Regions from separate parts of the Saccharomonospora glauca K62 genome, predicted to be linked through region 2. Evidence: predicted binding sites of a transcription regulator. Region 2 holds the regulator's gene; the other holds the start of a gene.
The links. Region 2 encodes LexA, which represses DNA repair genes until DNA is damaged. Its sites were predicted from a motif close to CGAACACGTGTTCG; they were not measured.

Region 1: dnaB (replicative DNA helicase) is a predicted target of LexA. The motif match lies at 2,981-2,994, and genes of this name have one in related genera.

The regions. Positions count from the first base shown of each region.
Region 1 covers NZ_CM001484.1:4,496,669-4,507,508, forward strand. Annotated here, with positions in the region: gene SACGLDRAFT_RS21095 (DUF3558 domain-containing protein) at 1-318, shown strand, start outside; gene SACGLDRAFT_RS21100 (PPE domain-containing protein) at 324-1,751, shown strand; gene SACGLDRAFT_RS21105 (ESX secretion-associated protein EspG) at 1,793-2,590, shown strand; gene dnaB (replicative DNA helicase) at 3,030-4,406, shown strand; gene SACGLDRAFT_RS21115 (hypothetical protein) at 4,441-4,818, opposite strand; gene SACGLDRAFT_RS21120 (dioxygenase family protein) at 4,904-5,677, shown strand; gene SACGLDRAFT_RS21125 (AI-2E family transporter) at 5,788-6,963, shown strand; gene macS (MacS family sensor histidine kinase) at 6,960-8,108, shown strand; gene SACGLDRAFT_RS21135 (response regulator) at 8,105-8,749, shown strand; gene SACGLDRAFT_RS21140 (DUF1707 SHOCT-like domain-containing protein) at 8,871-9,491, shown strand; gene ptsP (phosphoenolpyruvate--protein phosphotransferase) at 9,519-10,840, opposite strand, start outside.
Region 2 covers NZ_CM001484.1:3,249,040-3,259,879, forward strand. Annotated here, with positions in the region: gene SACGLDRAFT_RS15155 (ABC transporter ATP-binding protein) at 1-408, opposite strand, end outside; gene SACGLDRAFT_RS15160 (alpha/beta hydrolase) at 405-1,313, opposite strand; gene SACGLDRAFT_RS15165 (helix-turn-helix domain-containing protein) at 1,407-2,447, shown strand; gene SACGLDRAFT_RS15170 (vitamin B12-dependent ribonucleotide reductase) at 2,514-5,375, opposite strand; gene nrdR (transcriptional regulator NrdR) at 5,430-5,909, opposite strand; gene lexA (transcriptional repressor LexA) at 6,749-7,468, shown strand; gene SACGLDRAFT_RS15185 (NHL repeat-containing protein) at 7,569-8,636, opposite strand; gene hflX (GTPase HflX) at 8,652-10,097, opposite strand; gene dapF (diaminopimelate epimerase) at 10,463-10,840, opposite strand, start outside.

The DNA.
Region 1 (10,840 bases), 1.2 Mb from region 2:
AGCTGGCAGCGCTCCGAGGAAAGTCTGGACTCCGTCGATCTCTCCTTCATCGTCGAAAACGCCAACGGGCTCGGCGCCCTGTACGCGGACAAGCAGTCCAATGAGTACTTCGAGCCAACCGAGATCGCCGGATATCCCGCCGTCTACGCGAGTCTTGTCGACAACAGGGACTCGGGGTTCTGTGACCTGTGGGTCGGCGTGAACGAACGCGACGTCATGCACTTCATGGTGATTCTCGCCTCTGAGAAAACCGCTGAAGCGTCGTGCGGGCTGGCTGCCGACGTCGCCGAAGCCACCATCTCCACCCTGGGGGGTTGATCCGAATGCCACTGTTCTTGGTTCCCGTGCTGATCGGCGCGGCGGCCGGTGCCGGGGTCGGTGCCGCCGCTTACAGCGCCATGACGCAGGAAGAGGCCGGCAACTACACGACGGACGTCGGCGGTCGGCAGCTCGACGCCTACCAGATCTACGAACAGCTCCACGCGGGCGACAACGGCAGCTCGTTGATGACCGGCCGGAACTCCGCCTCCCTGTTGAAGAACAGCTTCGGTGAGCGGATCGCCGAGATGGACGCACTCGCCACCAGGATGGACGAGGCGTGGCAGGGCGATTCCGCCGAGGCCGCCAAGGCGGGAGCTCACCCGCTGAAGCAGTGGCTGGAGGACTCGCAGATCAAGCTGCACGAAAGCGACAACACCATGGCGTCACAGCTCGACGCCTTCAACACGGTGCTGTCGCGCGTGCAGCCGGTCCCCGCCGACCCGCCGAAGAGCAACTTCCTCAACGACATCACGCCGTGGGAGACCGACACCGACCGGGCCATCAAGCAGTACAACGAGATGGCTCAGGCCAACGTCGAGGCCTACAACGCCTACTACACGGCCAGTAGCTCCAACGCTCGGTCGTTGCCCACCTACACCACCGTCGACGGTGACTTCGGTGAGATCGAGGTCGACGACACCGGCGGGGGTGGCGACGGTGGCGGCAGGGACAGGGTCGGAGGCGGCCCTTACCCCGGTGGCCCCTACCCCGGCGGCGGCGGTGGCGGCGGCGGCAGCAACGGGAGTGTCACCGGTGGGCCGTATCCCAGCGGCTCCTACCCCGGCGGTGTCACCGGTGGGCCGTATCCCAGCGGCTCCTACCCCGGCGGTGTCACCGGTGGGCCGTATCCCGGTGGCCCCTACCCCGGCGGCAGCGGTAACGGCACCGGCAGTGGTACCGGTAGCGGCACCGGCATCGGCGGCCCCGGCTACCAGTACACCCCCGGTCAGTACGACAGCAGCACGAGCGCCTCGAACTACACGGTGCCCAAGACGTCGGTGCCGGACTTCACCACCAAGGGCACCGGTGGTTACCCCGGCCTGTCCCCGACCGGCGGCCCCAGCCTCGGCTCGGGCAGCGGTGGCGGTGGCAGCTTCGGAGGAGGCGGCGCCGGCGGTGGGGGTGCGTTCGGCGGCGGCGTGATGGGCGCCGGTGGCGCGATGGGTGCCGCCTCGCCCGGCGCCGGCAGCGGTGCCGCGGCCCCCGGCACCTCGTCGGGTATGGCGGCGCGCGGCGCGATGGGTGGCGCGGCGGCGGCCGGGGCCGGTGCGCGTGGCGGGGCCATGCCGATGGGTGCCATGGGTGGTGCCGGCGGCCGCGGCCAAGGCGCCGAGGACGAGGAGCACCAGCGGAAGTACCTGGTCGAGGAGGACGGCAACTCCTTGTTCGGAACCGACGAACTCACCGCGCCTCCGGTCATCGGCGAGTAACTCTTTCGAGTCCGAGCAGGGAAGAAGGAACGGGAAACACCGTGCTGGAACAGCAGGTGAGCATGTCGACGTCCACCATGCTCAACCTCATTCGCCGCACCGGCGCCGAACCCCACACCGTGCTGGCGAGCACGCCGACGTGGGAGGACGGGCAAGCCAGGAAAACGGCCGATCAGCGGGCCGACGCCGAGTTGGCCCGCCTCGGACTGCACGACGGCCGGGGTGTACACCCCGGCCTGATGGCCACCGTGGAGGTGATCGCTCGACCCGCGTTGGAGTACTACGCGTGGATCAACGGCGGCATCGAGAAACAGGCCCTCAACTACACGGTGTTGGCGGGAACGGCGTCCGGTGAGGCATTCGTGCTGGTGCGGAACTCGGACGCGAACGCCGTGGTGCTCGGGTCCGTCCACCCGAACGAGCTGATGGAGAACTTCATCGCTCAGTTGCCGAACCTCCGACCGGGTCGGGGACAGGCCCTGTCGGTGCCGAAGAGCGAGCTCACCGGTGACGCGAAGCGCCGGGAGCTCGACGAGGGCAACTTCTCGGTGATGTCCACGGGGCGACGTACTCCCACGAGCACCGCGGTGGCCGAGATTCGTCGCATCCTCGGGCTGCCACGGCTGGGCGGCGGCAGTCTGTACGTCGCCGCCCGCAGTCGTGGAGGCAAGCGGGAACGCGCCGAACGCCCCGTGAATTACATCGACACCTCGGAGGGGCGTTGGCTCACCGAGGAGGTTCCGGGCAGTGGGGAACCGGTCATCGCCTTCTCACCGGCGTCTCCCCAACTCCTCACCGAACGGCTACGTTCCGCGCAGAGCCGTCTCCCGGTCACCTGATTTCGCACCACCCGTTCAGTCCAGCGTGCCATTACGCAACGCTGTGTCACTTTGTCCACAGTCGCGGCCCGAGGCATCGAGGTGCCTCGGGCCGCGACACGCCGACGGGTGCTTCTCGCGCGACACGCCGATAATTCCCCCACAAAGTTCTCCACAAGTTATCCACAGGGTTTGACCAGGGCTTTTCTCAAACCGGACACAAGTTATCCACAGTCTGTCCACAACTTTCGGCGAACCTGTGGTTAGTTCGGGCCAGTCATCCCCAAGTTATCCACAGCTCTATCCACAGGCTGGATTGCGATGGTCCTTCCGAGCGATCTAGCGTGCCGATCGGATGCACGAAACGCGGGTCCTCCCACCCGCCTCCCATGTCGTCCCGCCTTAGACTGTCGAACGTGTGTTCGACATCGTGTCGACCTTCCAGGAGGTGCCTGCACCAGTGGCGATCACCGACGACCGCGGTCCCGCGTTCACCGCCGAACAGGGCGGGTTCGAACGCCAGCCGCCGCAGGACACGGCGGCGGAGCAGTCGGTGCTGGGCGGCATGCTGCTGTCCAAGGACGCGATCGCCGACGTCATCGAGGTGCTACGGCCGGGCGACTTCTACCGTCCCGCCCACCAGGCCGTCTACGACTGCATCCTCGATCTCTACGGACGCGGTGAACCGGCCGACCCCATCACGGTGTCGGCGGAGCTGGAGCGCAGGGGCGAACTGGCCAGGGTCGGAGGCGCACCGTACCTGCACACGCTGATCGCCACCGTCCCCACGGCCGCCAACGCCGGGTACTACGCGAAGATCGTGGCCGAGAAAGCGATCCTGCGCAGGCTCGTGGAGGCCGGTACTCGCATCGTGCAGTACGGCTACGGCGCCGACGGTGACGGCGGGGACGTCAACGAGGTCGTCGACAGGGCACAGGCGGCGATCTACGAGGTGACCGAGCGCCGTACCAGCGAGGACTACGTCGCGCTGGAAGAGCTGCTCCAGCCGACGATGGACGAGATCGACGCCATCGCCTCCAGGGGCGGCACCGCCCAGGGCATCCCCACCGGGTTCGCCGACCTCGACGAGGTGACCAACGGGCTGCATCCGGGACAAATGATCATCATCGCCGCCCGACCCGGTGTCGGTAAGTCCACGCTCGGGTTGGACTTCGCCCGCTCCTGCTCCATCAAGCACGGCATGACCAGCGTGATCTTCTCGCTGGAGATGAGTCGTACCGAGATCGTCATGCGCATGCTGTCGGCGGAGGCGAAGATCCGGCTCGCGGACATGCGCGGTGGTCGAATGTCCGACGACGACTGGACGAGGCTGGCTCGGCGGATGAGCGAGATCAGCGAGGCGCCGCTGTTCATCGACGACTCCCCGAACTTGACGATGATGGAGATCCGCGCGAAGGCTCGGCGGCTCAAGCAGCGCAACGATCTCAAGCTGATCGTCGTCGACTACATGCAGCTCATGACCTCGGGCAAGCGCGTCGAGTCGCGGCAGCAGGAGGTCTCGGAGTTCTCGCGGCAGTTGAAGCTGCTGGCCAAGGAACTCGAGGTGCCCGTGGTGGCGATCAGCCAGCTCAACCGCGGTCCCGAACAACGCACCGACAAGCGCCCGATGCTCGCCGACCTGCGGGAGTCCGGCTCGCTGGAACAGGACGCCGACATGGTGTTGCTCATTCACCGCCCCGACGCCTGGGAGCGCGACGACCCGCGTGCGGGCGAGGCGGACCTGATCCTGGCCAAGCATCGTGCGGGCCCGACGAGCACCATCAGCGTGGCGCACCAGCTCCACTACAGCCGCTTCACCGACCTCGCCACCGAGTAGGACCGGCGCCCGAAGCGCTCCCCCATCGCTTGGCTCACGAGAGCACGATTCCGGCATCGCACAAGGCCTGCTCCAGACGCAGGCGTTCGACGTCGCGTTCGACGCCCTCGGCGAATTCGTCGAGATGGTGGGAAACGCCGACAGACTCGCAGGTCTGCGCGAGGAGAGTGTCGTAGGCGGCGGTGGCGGCCCTCCTCCGGACGACGGGCGTTCCGGGACCGAAGTCGGCGAGTGTTCGGCGTATGCGACGTAGGTCCGCCGCGAGTTGTTCGACGGGTGGACGGCCCGGCGTCGGCTTCCGTGCCCTCCGCCGCCGGAACTCCGCGATCCAGCGCGACACGGAGAGCACGGCGGAGAAGGCCAGCGTCGGAGCCGCCACGACACCGAGGTAGATCAGGACGTTCCCGACCATGCCCCATGGTAGGCGCGAGGTGAAGCTGGCAAACAGGACAGCGCGCGGGTATCTTCGTTGTTGAAGTTTCAACTTTGGAGCTGTGATGGCCGACCGCATGCCCGTCCTGTACCTCAGCCACGGCGCGCCGCCGCTCGCCGACGACGTCGTCTGGACGAGGGAGCTGGCCGACTGGGCCGCGAACCTGCCTCGCCCGAAGGCGATCCTCGTGGTCTCCGCGCACTGGGAGGAAGCTCCCCTGACCATCGGCGCCACAACCACGGTGCCGCTCGTGTACGACTTCTGGGGCTTCCCCGAGCGGTACTACCGGGTGACCTACCCCGCTCCGGGAGCGCCCGAACTCGCCTCCACCGTCGAACGCCTGCTGCGTGGCACCGCCACTCCCGTCCGTCACGCCCCCGCTCGCGGCCTCGACCACGGGGCCTACGTGCCGCTCGTGGAGATGTTCCCGGCCGCCGACATTCCCGTGCTCCAGGTGTCGATGCCCTCCCTCGACCCGACCGAGCTGTTCCACTTGGGGCGCAAGCTCTCCCCCTTACGCGACGAGGGCGTCCTGGTGATCGGCAGTGGTTTCTTCACCCACAACCTGAGCGCGATGCGCACCGGTGTCGACGGGCCCCCGCCCTCGTGGTCGGCCGAGTTCGACCAGTGGGGAGCGGAGGTCCTCGCCGCGGGAGACATCGACGCCGTGCTCGACTTCGAGAACAAGGCCCCCGCCCCCTCGCTCGCGCACCCGCGTACCGAACACTTCGCTCCGCTGTTCGTCGCGCTCGGCGCACAGCTCGCCGGCCCGCCTCCGCGCACGATGATCGACGGCTACTGGTTCGGTCTGGCGAAACGCTCTTTGCAGCTCGACTGACGTCCCCGTCACACCGAGCGAGTCACGAGCCCGGCACATCACGAAACCGATACGGTTACGGCGTGAGCGAGTCGGTACACGGAACTGGGGGCCGTAACGGCCGCGGCAAGGTGAAGGCACCCGAACCGTCCGGGAATTCGGACGTCAGCGGGTGGGTTCCCAAGGGGCTACGGGTGGGCGCCGCCCTCTCATGGCGGTTCCTCGTCATCGTGGCGGCCCTCTACGTCGTCGTGTGGATCATCGGCTACCTCTCGTTCGTGGTGGTGCCGATGGCCATCGCACTGTTGCTCGCCGCGCTGCTGGCACCAGCCGTACGGCGGCTCACGGAACTACGCATGCCGAGGCCCCTCGCGGCGGCCGTGGTCCTCATCGGGGGGCTCGGCGTCCTCGGCGGCCTGCTCACGTTCGTGATCCTCGAATTCACCGGCAGCCTTCCCGAACTCCAGCAGCAGCTCAACCGAAGCCTCGACCAGGTGAAGGACTGGCTCATCAACGGGCCACTGCACCTGCGTGAGACGCAGATCGTGGACTTCGTCAACAACGCGGTGGAATTCATCCAGAAGAACCAAGCCTCCATCGCGGACAGCGCGCTCACCACGGCGGGCACCGTCGGCGAGATCCTCACCGGCTTCCTGCTGACGCTGATCGTGCTGATCTTCTTCCTCGTCAACGGCGAGGAGATCTGGAACTTCCTGATGCGCGGAGTTCCGGCCCCCGTGCGCTCCCGCTTCGACACGGCCGGTCGGCGGGGCTTCACCTCGCTCGTGAGCTACGTGCGAGCCACGGCGGCCGTGGCCGTGGTGGACGGTGTGGGGATCGGCATCGGCCTGTGGATCGTCGGCGTACCGCTGGTGTTTCCGCTGGCCACGCTGGTGTTCCTCGGCGCGTTCATCCCCATCGTGGGCGCAGTCGTCACCGGTGCCGTCGCCGTGCTGGTGGCCCTGGTGACCAACGGGTTCGTCACCGCGTTGGTCGTGCTCGCCATCGTGGTGGGCGTGATGCAACTCGAAAGCCACGTGCTGCAGCCACTGCTGCTGGGCAGGGCCGTGCGCCTGCACCCGCTGGCCGTCATCCTCGCCATCACGGTGGGCATGACGACGGCGGGCATTCCGGGCGCGCTGTTGTCCGTGCCGGCACTGGCGGTCCTGAACTCCGGCATCAGGTCGCTGCTGAACGATCGCGCGCTTCAGCCGAAGACCGAGGAGGCGACCGATGACACCGAAGGGGGCGCCGAGGACGATCCGGAAGCCCCGAGATCCGAACCTCGGGAGCCCGACCGGGTATGAGTGCCTCACCGTCTCTGCGTGACCCGGCGACACCGCTGTGGTACGGCGCCGTCGTCCTGCGATGGGTGACGCTCTGTTTCGCCCTCGGGGCCGTCCTGGTGCACCTCGACGGCTACGTCCGTCCCCTGCTGGCGTGGGCGGCGTTCGGCTGCATGGTCGTCTGGACCTGCGTGACGAGCATCGGCTACACGCGCGCCTGGGGACGAGCCCCGTGGTTCGTGATCGTCGACGTGCTCGTCACGTGCGGCATCATGCTCACCTCGCCGTTCGTGCTCTCCGACGTCCAGTACGCCGAACTGGCCCCACTGGTGACCACGGTGTGGGCCGCGGTGCCTCCGCTCACGGCGGGAGTGAGATTTGGCGCTGTCGGCGGTGTCGTGGCGGGGCTGGTCATGACAGTGTGCACAGCCGTGGCGAGGATGGAGATCAACCTGGACGTGGCACGCGACGGGGTCCTGCTGACCGCGAGCGGCCTGCTGTTGGGCGTCACGGCCACGACGGCCCGGCGTTCCCAGGAGGCGTTGGCACGTGCCATGCGCACGGAGGCCGCCACGGCCGAACGCGAACGTCTCGCCAGGTCCATCCACGACAGCGTGTTGCAGGTGCTGGCGCGAGTGCGCAGACGGGGGTCCGAGCTCGGGGGCGAGGCCGCCGAACTCGCCCGGCTCGCCGGCGAGCAGGAGATCGCGCTGCGGGCACTGGTCACCACGGAGCCTCCGGGCACCTCGGAAAACGACACCGCCGACCTGCGTTCGGCACTCCAGTTGCTGTCCACGTCCCGCGTGCAGATCGCGGCACCCGCGGGGGAGGTGACGATGCCGTCGCAGGTCGTCGACGAACTCGTCGCGGCCGCCAAGGAAGCACTATCCAATGTAGACAAACATGCGGGACCTTCCGCGAAGGCGTGGATCCTGCTCGAAGACCTGGGGGAGGAGATCGTGCTGACGATCAGGGACGACGGCCCCGGAATACCGTCCGGGAGGCTCGAACAGGCCCTCGCGGAAGGACACCTCGGCGTCGCCAAGTCGATCAGGGGGCGGGTCGCCGAGCTCGGTGGGACGTGCACGCTCGAAACCGCTCCCGGCGAAGGCACCGAATGGGAACTTCGCGTCCCGAGGCCGAGACCAGGAAGGAGAGCCCGATGACGGTGTCCGTGATGATCGTCGACGATCACCCGATCTGGCGCGACGGTGTCGCCAGGGATCTCGCCGAGCACGGCTTCGACGTCAAGGCCACCGCACCCGACGCCGACGCGGCCATACGCATCGCCCGCGCCGTGCGCCCCGACGTCGTGCTCATGGACATCAACCTCGGCGGCACCTCGGGCGTCGACGCGACCAGGGCCATCACCGGCGAACTCCCGGACACCCGCGTGCTGGTGCTCTCCGCCAGCGGTGAGCACGACGACGTCCTGCAGGCCGTGAAGGCCGGGGCCTCGGGATACCTCGTGAAATCGGCCTCGGTGGCCGAACTGGTGGACGCCGTGCGCCGGACGTCCGAGGGCGATCCCGTGTTCACCGCGGGCCTGGCGGGCATGGTGCTCGGGGAGTACCGCCGTATGGCCACCGCCTCGACACCGGGTGATCCGCCACCCCGGCTCACCGAGCGCGAGACCGAAGTGCTGCGGCTCGTCGCCAAGGGGCTCACGGCCAAACAGATCGCCGATCGGCTCGTGATCTCCCATCGGACCGTCGAGAACCACGTGCAGTCGACGCTGCGGAAACTCCAGCTCCACAACCGCGTCGAACTGGCCCGCTACGCCATCGAGCACGGGCTCGACGGCTGACAACTCGGGGCTCATTTCAGGGTTCTTCCGGATCTCGGAAACGCCCACGCTCCCTAGCATCGGTGGCGTGAACGAGGAGCGGGCAGACAACGACCAGTCGAACACCGACGAAGGATTGACCATGGAGCAGCGCAGGCTCCGTGGGTTGCGGGTGTCGGACTCGGAACGCGAGCACGTGGTCGAGCTGCTGAAGACGGCGACCGGCCGCGGCATGATCAACCTGGACGAGTTCAGCGAGCGAGCCGACATCGCCTACACCGCGCGCACGCGGGGCGAGTTGAACGACGTACTCATCGACCTCCCCGGCCTGGTGCACCCCGATGCCGTCCCGGTGGTCGGCACCGTCGTCGGGGCCGGGACCGCCTTCGCGCCCACGCCGTATGCGACCGGCGAGCCGCTCGTGCTGCGGGCACACGGCTCGGTCCTGGTACGCAAGGGAACGTGGGTGGTCCCCGGACACCTGGTGGTGCGCAACCGGTACTCCGAGACTCGCCTCGACTTCACCGAGGCGCAGGTGAGCACCAACGTGGTGCGGATCGAGATCGACGTCAAGTGGGGCGGGCTGACCATCGTCATCCCCCACCACGCGAGCGTCGACCTCAACGAACTACAGGACCTCAAGTGGTCCACGGTCAACGACCGGACCCGAGGTGACCTCGGCACTCCGCGCTACGTCCTCACCGGTCGGGTACACGGCAGCACGTTGACCGTTCGGTACCCCCGCAAGGGACTGTTCTCCTGACTCCCGACCCCGAAGGACCGGGGAGAATCATTGGCCCTCGGCCACCGCGACGCGTGCCGCCGCGGCCGTGGACGCGGCCACCGCGGCACGAGCGGCGCGCTCACAGTCGGCGAACGTCGCCGACGCGAGACTCGCGCCCACCGCGCGCACCGAACCCGCGTTCATGGACAGGCTCGTGATACCGAGTCCCACCAGCACCCGAGCCAACAGGGGGTCGGCGGCGGCCTCGCCGCACACACCCGCGGGCTTGCCCTTCTCCTTCGCGGCCTCGCCCACGAGGGCGATGAGTCGCAGCAGCGCGGGCTGCCACGGGTCGTTCAACGCCGCCACCGCGCCGAGCTGCCGGTCGGCGGCGAAGGTGTACTGCGCGAGGTCGTTTGTGCCGAGCGACACGAAGTCCACGGCGTCGAACACTTCCCGCGCGGTCAGCGCGGCCGAGGGAACCTCGATCATCACCCCCGCCCGCGGCAGGCCCGCGGCCCGGACCCGCTCGGCGAACCACGCGGCCTCCTCCGCGGTGGCCACCATCGGTGCCATCACGGAGACCTCCGCCCGCGCCTGCTGGGCCGCACCGGCGATGGCTTCGAGCTGTCGGTCGAGCACCCCGGTGCGCTCGGCCGACACGCGGATGCCACGCACCCCGAGAGCCGGGTTGGGTTCGTCCTCCTGCGACAGGAAGACCAACGGTTTGTCGGCGCCCGCGTCGAGGGTACGCACGACGACCGGTTTGCCCGCGAACGGTTCGAGCACGGCGGCGTAGGCGCTCCGCTGGCTGTCGACGGAGGGCTCGGAATCGACGTCCAAGTAGCAGAACTCGGTGCGGAACAGACCGACGCCCTCGGCTCCCGCCTCGGCGGCGGCCACCGCGTCGGGTGGCGCGCCGACGTTGGCGAGCACCTTGATCCGGTGGCCGTCCGAGGTGGCGCCCGTCCCGTTCCAGTCGACTCCGGCGGCCTCCGTCGCCGTGACGACGGGAGCGTTCGGATCGACGGCCTTCACCTCGCCGGTCACGCCGTCGACGGACACGGCCTCCGCGTCGAAGGCGAGGGCGCCCTTGGCCGCCACCACGGCGGGAATCCGCAGCGAACGCGCGAGGATGGCGGTGTGACTGGTGGGGCCGCCTTCCTCCGTGACCAGCGCGAGTACCCTCTCGGGGTCCAAGGAGGCGGTGTCCGCCGGAGCAAGATCGCGGGCGAAGAGCACGCTCGGACGTTCCAGGGTCGGCACCCCGGGTGGCTCGATGCCGAGCAGTTCGGCGATGATGCGATCCCGTACGTCGTGGATGTCGCGTACGCGCTCGGCCATGTAGCCGCCCGCGGACGCCAGCGCCGTCGCGAAGTTGTTCGCCG
Region 2 (10,840 bases):
CAGCTCGCCGCTCCTCCGCCGGGCGAACCAACCGATCGGTGCGCGCCCGAGATTCGCGGCGAGCTGGCGCCGAAACGACAGTTGCACCCGATCGTCCAGCAGGTGACCGATGGCGGACGACGCGGCCGTGAACAGCAGCCGTACCAACAACCCGACCACTCCCACGACCACGACCGTCCGAATCTCGTCCGGCCGAATCGGTCCGGGCGACAGCAACGCCCGCCCCAGTTCGATGATCGCCAGCAGCGGCGCCAACCCCGCCACGGCACCGATCACCTGGAGGATCACGACAGCGGCGAAACGTCCGGCGTGGGGACGCAGCAGCCGGGCGACGTTCCCGGCTTCGGGCTCGACGATCGAGGAGGGCGCGGGCCGTTCCCCCGCTTCGGAAAGTTCGACGGCGGTCATCCGTCGCTCCCCCTCGCCAGCGCGCGCCGCAGTGCGTTGGTGAGTTCGGTGATCTGCCGCTGCGACACCTCGGCGGACAGGATGGCCTGCGACCCGTGGAAAGTACCGGCCCACTGGTGCAGCTCGACCGAGACGCCCGACCGAAGCAGCCGTAGTGCGTACTCGATGTTCTCGTCGCGATTCGGACAGAACTCCGCGCTGGCGATGTAGGCGGGCGGCAGGCCGGACAGGTCCGTGGCCCTGGCCGGAGCGGCATACGGCGACGGGCTCGCGGAACCCAGGTACTGCTTCCAGCTCGCGGCGACCATGGCACGGGTCGCCCAGGGCGTGTCGGTGAAGTTCCGCTGGGACCACGTCTCCTGGCGGTCGTCGAGGGACGGTTCGTTGAGCAGCTGGAAACAGATTCGGGGCCCCTGTTGGTCGCGGGCCCGCAGAGCCACCGCCGCCGCGAGGTTCGCGCCCGCGCTGTGCCCGCCGACAGCGATGCGGTCCGGCTCGATGCCCAGCTCGGTGGCGTGCTCGGCCGCCCAGACCAGCACGGCATAGACGTCGTCGAGCGCCGCGGGGAACGGATGCTCGGGAGCGAGCCGGTAGTCCACCGCGATCACCACCGCACCGGAGCCTTCCGCGAGGCGTCCCGCGAACGGAGCGTCGCTGTCGAGATCGCCCATCACCCACCCACCGCCGTGCAGCCAGACGACGGCGCCGTGCGACCGCTGTGGGCGGTAGATCCGCACCGGCACGGCCGGGTCGGCGGGCACCACGAGGTCCTCGATCTCCATCCCCGCGGTGTTCGCGGGCGGCTTCCCCGCGGCCAGTTCGGAGTAGAGCCGACGCGCGGCGGGCGGATCGGTGAGGTCGATCTTGGGGAACAGCGGGACGAACGCTTCGAGTTCGGGATCCATGCCGGCCATGTTTCCGTTCGGCGGGCCCGAATTCGTCCGCCGGCTGTCGCGTATTCGGCTCGATCGCGCACCGATCGTCGCTAGCATGGCCGCATGGAGGCACTGGTCGCACGGCTGTCGCAGCTGGACCCCGAAGCCGAAGGTGTCCTCCGGATCGTGATGTTCTACGACACCCTGATGCGACGACGGGTGGATCTCCCCACCCTCGCCCGCGCCTCGGCGGGGCTGGCCGAGTGCGTGGTCGGCGTCCGGCTCCACAGCACCGGTCGGACGATCCGGGTCTCCCCGGACGGCGGGGAAGTACCCGCGTCGCAGTCCCGAGTGTCCAGCGCCGTGCCGATCACCCTCGACGACGAGGAGATCGGCACGGCGTGGTTGGAACGCCCCGGCCCCCACAAGTCACTCGACGAGGCACTGCTGGAGCGGCTGGCCATCGCCGTCGCGGCGGTCGTCGAAAGGTACGGACCGGCACGCACCACCATGGCCGATCCCGCGCTCGTCGAACTCGCCATCAGTTCCGACGACGACGCGGCCCGAGCCAGGGCGTTACGTCTCCTGGGCTTCGCCGCCGACCTCCCTCCCCGCGTGGTGGCGGTCCGCTCCCGGCTTCCGCTCAACCGGATCAGCGGCCTCATCTGTCCCGACCGTCCCGTGAAGGCCGCGCTGCTCTCCGGGACCGGAGTCATCCTGGCCACCACTGTGGACGCAAAACGGTTCCCGGCCGGGGTACGCTCGGGCATCGGCGTCGCCGAAAGTCCCGACCGGGCCTGGCGGGAGGCCCGCACCGCCCTGCGCTTCACTACTCCGCGCCGTCCGGTCGTGCACTACGAGGAATTGGGGGCTCTGACGCTGCTCTCCCTGGTTCCCCGAGACACCGTGCGTGACAACACCGACGTGGCCGCGATCGCTCGGCTGGCCGACGGTGCGGGAATCCCGGACGCTCTGGACACCTTGGACGCGTACTGCGCCACGGGCTCCCTACGCCGGGCCGCCGAGCTGCTCCACGTGCACCACAGCAGTGTCTCCCGCCGCCTCGAACAGATCGGGAAGGCGCTCGGCATCGACCTCGCCGACCCCACCGGGTTACTTCGGGCGCAACTCGCGTTGACCGCGTGGCGGCTCCTCCCCGGCTGAGCACGCACACGGTGAACGAGGAAGGGGGAGCCGGCTCGTCGGCCGACTCCCCCTTCACGGAATCCGTCAGCTGCAGCCGGAGGTGGCGCCGCAACCCTCACAGGCGTAGCACGACCCGGCGGGACGCATCTTCGTGCCGCAGGTCATGCACAGCGGCGCGTCGGCCGCCTTGCCGAGCTGCAACTCGACCAGTTCGGGAGTGGTCTGGGCCTCCCTGGCCGGCCGCTCCGCCGGCGTCACGGCCTTGGTGTCGGACAACGGGTTCTCACTCGCCTCGACACTGCCGCGCAACTCGTCGAGATCGACGTTCTCCTGCGCCGCACCGCCGTACTCGGCCTCGACCTGCGCCGCCCGCTCCTCGGCGGTGAAGATGCCGAGCTGAGCGCGCTTTTCGTACGGCAGGTAGTCGAGCGCCAGCCTGCGGAACAGGTAGTCCAGCACGCTCGTGGCCATCCGGATGTCCGGGTCGTCGGTCATCCCCGCCGGCTCGAAGCGCAGGTTCTGGAACTTCTGGACGTAGAACTCGAGCGGGATGCCGTACTGGAGGCCCACCGAGATCGACATGGAGAACGCGTCCATGACACCGGCCAGCGTCGACCCCTGCTTGCCGAGCTTGACGAAGATCTCGCCGAGCCCGTCGTCGGGATAGGAACCGGCCGTCAGGTAACCCTCGGCGCCGCCCACGGTGAAGGAGATCGTCTGGCTCGGACGCTTCTTCGGCAGCCGCTTCCGCACCGGCCGGTACTCGACGACCTTGTCCTCGTCGGACTTCTGGCCCGACGCGGTGTCCTTCTTCGCCGACGACAGCGGCTGGCCCACCTTGCAGTTGTCACGGTAAATGGCCAGCGCCTTCAGGCCGAGCTTCCAACCCTGGAAGTAGATCTCCTCGACGTCCTCGACGGTGGCCGACTCGGGCATGTTCACCGTCTTGGAGATCGCCCCCGACAAAAACGGCTGCACGGCGGCCATCATCCGCACGTGGCCCATCGGGGCGATCGAGCGCTCACCGACCGCGCAGTCGAACACCTCGTAGTGCTCGGGACGCAGCCCCGGAGCGTCGACCACGTGACCGTGCTCGGCGATGTAGTCGACGATCGCCTCCACCTGCTCCTCCTGGTAGCCCAGGGAGCGCAGGGCACGCGGCACGGCGTTGTTCACGATCTGCATGGAGCCGCCACCGACGAGCTTTTTGAACTTCACCAGCGAGAAGTCCGGCTCGATACCGGTGGTGTCGCAGTCCATCATGAAGCCGATGGTGCCGGTGGGAGCGAGCACGCTGGCCTGGGCGTTGCGCCAACCGTTGCGCGTGCCGATCTCGATGCCGCGCTTCCACTCCTGCGTCGCCAGCTCCCGGATGGCGGCGTCGTTGTGGTGGTAGGTGCGCACGAGCTCGTTGGCCGCGGCGTGCTTGCGCATCACGCGCTGGTGCGGCTCGGCGTTACGGGCGTAGCCCTCGTAGGGACCCACGATCCCGGCCAGTTCGGCGGAACGCCGGTACGACACCGCCGTCATCAGCGAGGTGATCGCCGCGGCGAGCGCGCGCCCGCCCTCGGAGTCGTACGCGTGGCCCGTCGCCATCAGCAGCGCGCCGAGGTTCGCGTACCCGATGCCGAGCTGGCGGAACTTGCGCGTGGTCTCCGCGATCGGCTCGGTCGGGAAGTCGGCGAAGCAGATCGAGATGTCCATCGCCGTGATGACCAGCTCGACGGCCTTGACGAACAGCTCCGCGTCGAAGGTGCCGTCCTCGCGCAGGAACTTCAGCAGGTTCAGCGAGGCGAGGTTGCAGCTGGAGTTGTCCAGGTGCATGTACTCGGAGCACGGGTTCGAGGCGGTGATACGACCCGACTCGGGGCAGGTGTGCCAGTCGTTGATGGTGTCGTCGTACTGCAGCCCGGGGTCGGCGCACTCCCAGGCCGCCTGCGCCATCTTGCGGAACAACGTCCTGGCGTCGACGGTCTCCAGGACCTCGCCCGTGGTGCGGGCGCGGAGACCGAACGTCCCGCCGTTTTCCACCGCCTGCATGAACTCGTCGGACACGCGCACCGAGTTGTTGGCGTTCTGGTACTGCACCGAGGAGATGTCGGCGCCACCGAGGTCCATGTCGAAACCGGCGTCGCGGAGCACGCGGATCTTGTGCTCCTCCCTCGCCTTGGTCTCGATGAACTCCTCGATGTCGGGGTGGTCCACGTCGAGCACGACCATCTTCGCCGCCCGGCGGGTCGCACCACCCGACTTGATGGTGCCCGCGGACGCGTCGGCGCCCCGCATGAACGACACCGGACCCGACGCCGTGCCGCCCGACGACAGCAGCTCACGCGAGGAACGGATGCGGGAGAGGTTCAGGCCCGCGCCCGAACCACCCTTGAAGATCAGCCCCTCTTCCTTGTACCAGTTGAGGATCGAGTCCATGCTGTCCTCGACCGACAGGATGAAGCATGCGCTGACCTGCTGCTTCGAGCTCGTGCCGACGTTGAACCACACCGGCGAGTTGAAGCTGAACACCTGGTGCAGCAGCATCCACGTGATCTCGTGCTCGAAGATCTCGGCGTCCTCGGGCCCCGCGAAGTAACCGTGTTCGAGGCCGGCCTTGACGTACGTCTTGACGACGCGGTCGATGAGCTGCTTGAGGCTGTTCTCACGGTCGGGGCTGCCCACCGCGCCGCGGAAGTACTTGCTGGTGACGATGTTCGTCGCGTTGACCGACCAGAAGTCGGGGAACTCCACACCGCGCTGCTCGAAGTTCACCGTGCCGTCACGCCAGTTGGTCATGACGACGTCGCGCCGCTCCCACCGCACCTCGTCGTAGGGGTGCACCCCCTCGGTGGTGAAGACGCGTTGGACGCGCAGACCCTTGCGCGAGCCCGAGCCGCCTCGCTTCTTGCTCGGCTTCGGCGAGGATTCCGCGCCGACCCCCACGGTTTCTGTCATGACTCCCACTCCCGCGTTCGAAATTGGCGGCGACGTGACTCGTCGTCCGCGTTCTCACTCGCTGCGGTCCTGCTGGGCCGACGATTCGGCGATCGCCTCACGCAGGTTCTTGATCTCAGCCTCGAAGTCCTCGATCGACGAGAAGGACCGGTAAACACTCGCGAACCTCAGGTAGGCGACGGCGTCGAGCTCCCGAAGCGGCCCCAGGATGGCCAGCCCCACCTCGTGGCTCGGAATCTCCGCGACCCCGGACGCCCGGATGGAGTCTTCGACCTTCTGGGCGAGCTGCTTCAGGGCGTCGTCGTCGACGGGCCGCCCCTGACAGGCACGCCGCACTCCCCGAATCACCTTGTCCCGGCTGAACTGCTCGGTGACTCCCGATCGCTTGACGACAGCGAGTACCACCGTCTCCGACGTGGTGAACCGGCGACCACAGACCGAGCACGACCGACGCCGTCGTATCGCCTGGCCCTCGTCCACCTCTCGCGAATCGACGACTCGGGAGTCCGCGTGCCGACAGAACGGACACCGCACGGCCGAACACCTCCCGAAACTCCCCTGCACAGCAGGAACGTCACCGACAACGCACACCACGGCGCACCACACGCGAGTGTCGTCCACGTCGCGACCGGAGACCACCGGCAGCGTACGTAGAACCGATCCTACCCCAACTTGTGGACCAATTACAGCGATGTAACTACTAGATGTAGGGGTTGACCATAAGACTCGGCCCGGTCCGACGCAACCGCTACCCCCCGCCTCGGTGGCACGGAATCGGGCTTAGGATGCCGCGGTTTCGAACCCGTGCCACTCCGCACGCGAACGCGGCCCGGAACAGCCTACGGTGTGCCGAAAACGGCCGAACCGGGGCCGGGCTCCACGAAGGCCGGGTCCGTGGCGACGAGGCCGAGCCCCACCACCGCCGCCACCACGACGAGCGCCATCACCACGAGCCACGGCCAGGGGACCCCGCCGCGACCCGGTCCCCCTTCACCGAGATCACCACGCGCGGTTCGCCCCCGCCACAGCCCGGGAGCGGCCGGGGGCCTCGTCGGAGGACGGCACCCCCGGCGAGCGCCGGCACCCGGCGGACGGGCCGGAGCCGACCGAACGGCACCCGAGCGCCCCCTCGCCGCCACCATGCCAACCACCTCCAGCGTGTTCGCCCACTCACGCACGGACACGGGCATTCGAACACGAGTTCTATCGAACGCCCGTGCGAATGTGTACCACCGAGTCATGCGAAAATCGAGCCCCCACGGCGTGTCGCTCGAACAAACGTTTGAAATCCCCGGCGAAGCGGACTAGCGTCACCGACGGACGTGTAAAAAGCCCCGCATCGGCTCGGGCTCACGACTGGGAGGCATATCGCGGTGGCACGCAAGACAACGGGCGACGACGTGAGCGGCGGCGAGGTCTCCGACCTTCCGCGCACGGTCGAGAACCCGGACGAAAGCCTGACACCGCGGCAACGGAAAGTCCTCGAGGTGATCAGGACCTGGGTGGACAAGTACGGATATCCCCCGAGCGTCCGGGAAATCGGAGAAGCGGTCGGGCTCACGTCCACCTCGTCCGTCTCCCATCAATTGAAGGCGCTCCAACGCAAGGGGTACCTGCGTCGCGACGCGAATCGTCCGCGCGCGGTGGGGGTGTTGGCGGTAGATCGCGAACGACCGACCACTCCGGCCACCACGCAGACCGGAAACGCGATGCCCCAGCCCGCGTTCGTGCCCCTGGTGGGCCGCATCGCGGCGGGTGGTCCGGTGCTCGCCGAGGAATCGATCGAGGACGTCTTCCCGCTGCCGAAGGACATCGTCGGTGAGGGAGAGGTCTTCCTGCTCAGCGTCACCGGTGACTCGATGATCGGCGCCGCCATCACCGACGGCGACTGGGTCGTGGTACGGCAACAGCCCACCGCCGAAAACGGCGACATCGTGGCGGCGATGATCGACGGCGAGGCCACCGTGAAAACGTTCAAGCGCAAGGACGACGGGCACGTCTGGTTGCTGCCCCACAATGAGGCGTACGACCCGATTCCCGGTGACGACGCCACGATCCTCGGAAAGGTCGTCGCGGTTCTGCGGAGGCTGTGAGAAGCGGCCTCACAATCACGGCACGAGAACCGTCGTACCACACGCCACGGAAGGCCGAACGACGTTTCACGCGCCGTTTCGGACTTTCTCGGGGAATCGCTCACGCGTCGTTCCGCCGACGGCGGCGACTTCCCCACGCGACGAGTACCGCGGCGGTGATCACCGCGATGACGAGTGCGGGAGCCACGCCGAGACCGGATTCGTGCTCGACCGGTTCCTCGGGTGTCTCGGCCGCATGGCTCGCCGGTTCCTCCGCTTCGTCCGCGTCCGCTTCGCCGGAGGAGCGCGTGTCGACCAGCGAGACGGCATTCGGTACGGCCCGCAACGGCTCACCGCGCCCCTCACTGGCGGACAACAGCGTCCCGTCGGGGGTGAAGGCAATGGCCTCGCCCTGTTTTTCGTCGGGCAGCGGAACGCGCACCGGCTCCCGTGTGAACGCCGCCACGATGTCCCCGTCGGTCACCGGGTAGAGATAGGCGTCCGTGTACGTGCGTAGGGCCACCACACTGCCGTCGGCCGACAGCGCGGCTCCCGTGACGAGTACGGACCCGAGCTCGCCCACCGGGCCACCGGGGGTGTCGGTCGTCCGCAACGACACCGTCCCGACGTGTTCGAGCGGGGTCGGTCCCGGACTCACCAGAGGCTGCGCCGGCCGGTAGACGCGGGCGGTACCCAAGACGTTCTTCGTGATGATGTAGGGCGTCCCCGTGTGGTCCACCACGAGCGCCTCGGCGTCCTGCGGGCCGTCCGGATACGTGAGGCGATACAGCACCGACGTGCCGTCCCGCGACAGCGCGTGCACGGCCGCCGTCTCCCGCCTGCGGCGGTTGTCGCCGGTGTCACCGAGCCACAGCGTCCCGTCGGGCCCGAGCGCGAGGTCCTCCACGTCGTAGGGGTCCGTCGGGGCCGTGATCACATCCCGCACTCGGCAGTCGTCGTCCAGGACGGCGACTTCCAGCCGGGTGCCGCCGTCGTTCACGGCGTACACGTGCTCGGCGTCGGCGGCGAGCCCGGACAGCTCCTCCAACCGAGGATCGTCGATCGAACACACCACCTCGGGCACGGCCGAGGTGGTGGTGTCCTCCGTCTGGTCGGCGGCGGAGGCCCCCACGGGCAGCGCCACCGCCACGAGTGTCGCCGTCACCAGCGCGGAGCCGAATCGTCTCACCCCGCTACGGTAGCGTCACACGCGCGAACCGTTCGTGACGTAGTCGGCAAGCGCGGCCGCGAGTTCCGGATACACCCTCGCCTTCAGCCACGTCCCCTCGGGCCGGTGCTCCTCCGCCAGCACCTCGCCGTCCGAGTGCACCCGAGCGACGAGTTCGCCACGCGTGTAGGGCACGAGGACCTCCACGAAGGTCTCCGGCCGGGGAAGTCGGGCCGCGATCTCGGCCAGCAATGTGTCGAGCCCCTCCCTGCTGTGCGCCGAGACGACCACGGCGTCGGGCAGCAGGTTACGCAGCCGGGCGAGTGTCACCTCGTCGGCGACGTCGGCCTTGTTGACGACGATCAACTCGGGAGGCAACGGTTCCGACCGCTTCGCGGCGATCTCGCCGAGCACCGCCCGCACCGCGGCGACCTGGTCCTCGGGCGAGGGGGCAGCACCGTCGACCACGTGGAGCAGCAGGTCCGCGTCCGCGGCCTCGTCGAGCGTCGAGCGGAACGCGTCCACCAACTGGTGGGGCAGGTGCCGCACGAACCCGACGGTGTCGGTGATGGTGTATTCGAGCCCGTCGGGCGTGGTGGCCCGACGGGTGGTGGGGTCGAGCGTGGCGAACAGCGCGTCCTCCGCCAGCACCCCCGCGCCCGTGATGGCGTTGAGCAGGCTGGACTTGCCCGCGTTGGTGTAGCCGACGAGCGCGACGCTGGGCACCTCGTTGGCCACCCGGCGTCCCCGCTTGGTGGCCCGGATGGTGTCCATCGCGGCGATGTCCTTGCGCAGCTTCGCGATGCGCTTGTTGATGCGCCTGCGGTCGGTCTCCAGCTTCGTCTCACCGGGACCACGCAGACCCACACCGCCGTTGGCGCCACCGGCACGACCACCGGCCTGCCGCGACAGTGACTGGCCCCAACCCCGCAGCCGTGGGATGAGGTACTGCAACTGCGCGAGTTCGACCTGCGCCTTGCCCTCCCGCGACCGGGCGTGCTGGGCGAAGATGTCGAGGATCAGCGCCGTGCGGTCGATGACCTTCACGCGCAGCTTCTCCTCCAGTTGCCGCAGCTGGCCGGGGGAGAGCTCACCGTCGCAGATCACCGTGTCGGCGCCGGTGGAGGCGATGATGTCAGCGAGTTCCCTCACCTTGCCCGACCCGATGTAGGTGGCGGGATCGGGCCGCGAACGACGCTGGATGACCCCTTCGAGCACCTCGGAGCCCGCCGTCTCGGCCAGTCGCGCGAGTTCGGCGAGCGACTCCTCGGCCTGTTCCGCCGTTCCCTCGGTCCACACGCCGACGAGCACGACCCGTTCCAGCCGCAGCTGCCGGTATTCGACCTCGGTGACGTCGGTGAGTTCGGTGGACAGCCCCGCGACCCTGCGCAGGGCCGCGCGGTCGGAGAGTTCCAAGTCCCCCTGCGACAGCTCGACCTCGTCGAGCTGCTCGGGAACGACGTTGCGTGTCAGTTCTGTCATCGTCTCCCTATCGTCCCACGGTCGGCGGGAAAGAACGAGCCAATTAGCCACCGGATGCCGCTCTCGGACACGCCAATGGGACCGTGCCCGAGGGCCGGGCCGGCGTCCGCATACCGGGTCCCGGTGGGGAGATCTCACGTCCGGTGAGTCCGGACGTGCTCGTGGCCGATCCAGCCCGATCGGCTCGTTGGTGATAGCTGTCACAGGGGGCAACGGAAGAAGCCGCGGACCTATTCCCGAAGTGTTCCCGCCCGGTCGTCGGCGCGGGCGTGTTCGATCGATTCCCGCGCGACAACACCTCGGCCGGGAAAGGCCCCGTTCAGCCCTCCGGACGGGCCGCGGCGGGGTGTGGTCGCCGTGAGCGATCAGTCGAGGGCGTCCCACCAGGCGGCGTCGAGTTCGCCCCTCGCGACGAACACCGCGGGCCCGGTGAGGGTCGCCGTCCCCCTGCCCACCGTCACGGACACCCGACCCCCTGGAACCTCCACTGTGGACTGCCCGGTGTCGTCACCGCGAAGGTGCAGCGCCGCCGCGACCGCCGCGACCGTGCCGGTGCCGCACGCACGCGTCTCGCCCACCCCGCGTTCGTAGACGCGCATGCGCAGTGACTCGGGCCCGAGGACGTTGACGAACTCCAGATTGACGCCGTCGGGGAAGACCTCGGTGTCGTACCTCGGGGTTCGGCTCAAGTCGAGCGTGCTCACGTCGTCGTCGATCACGGACACGAGGTGCGGGTTGCCCAC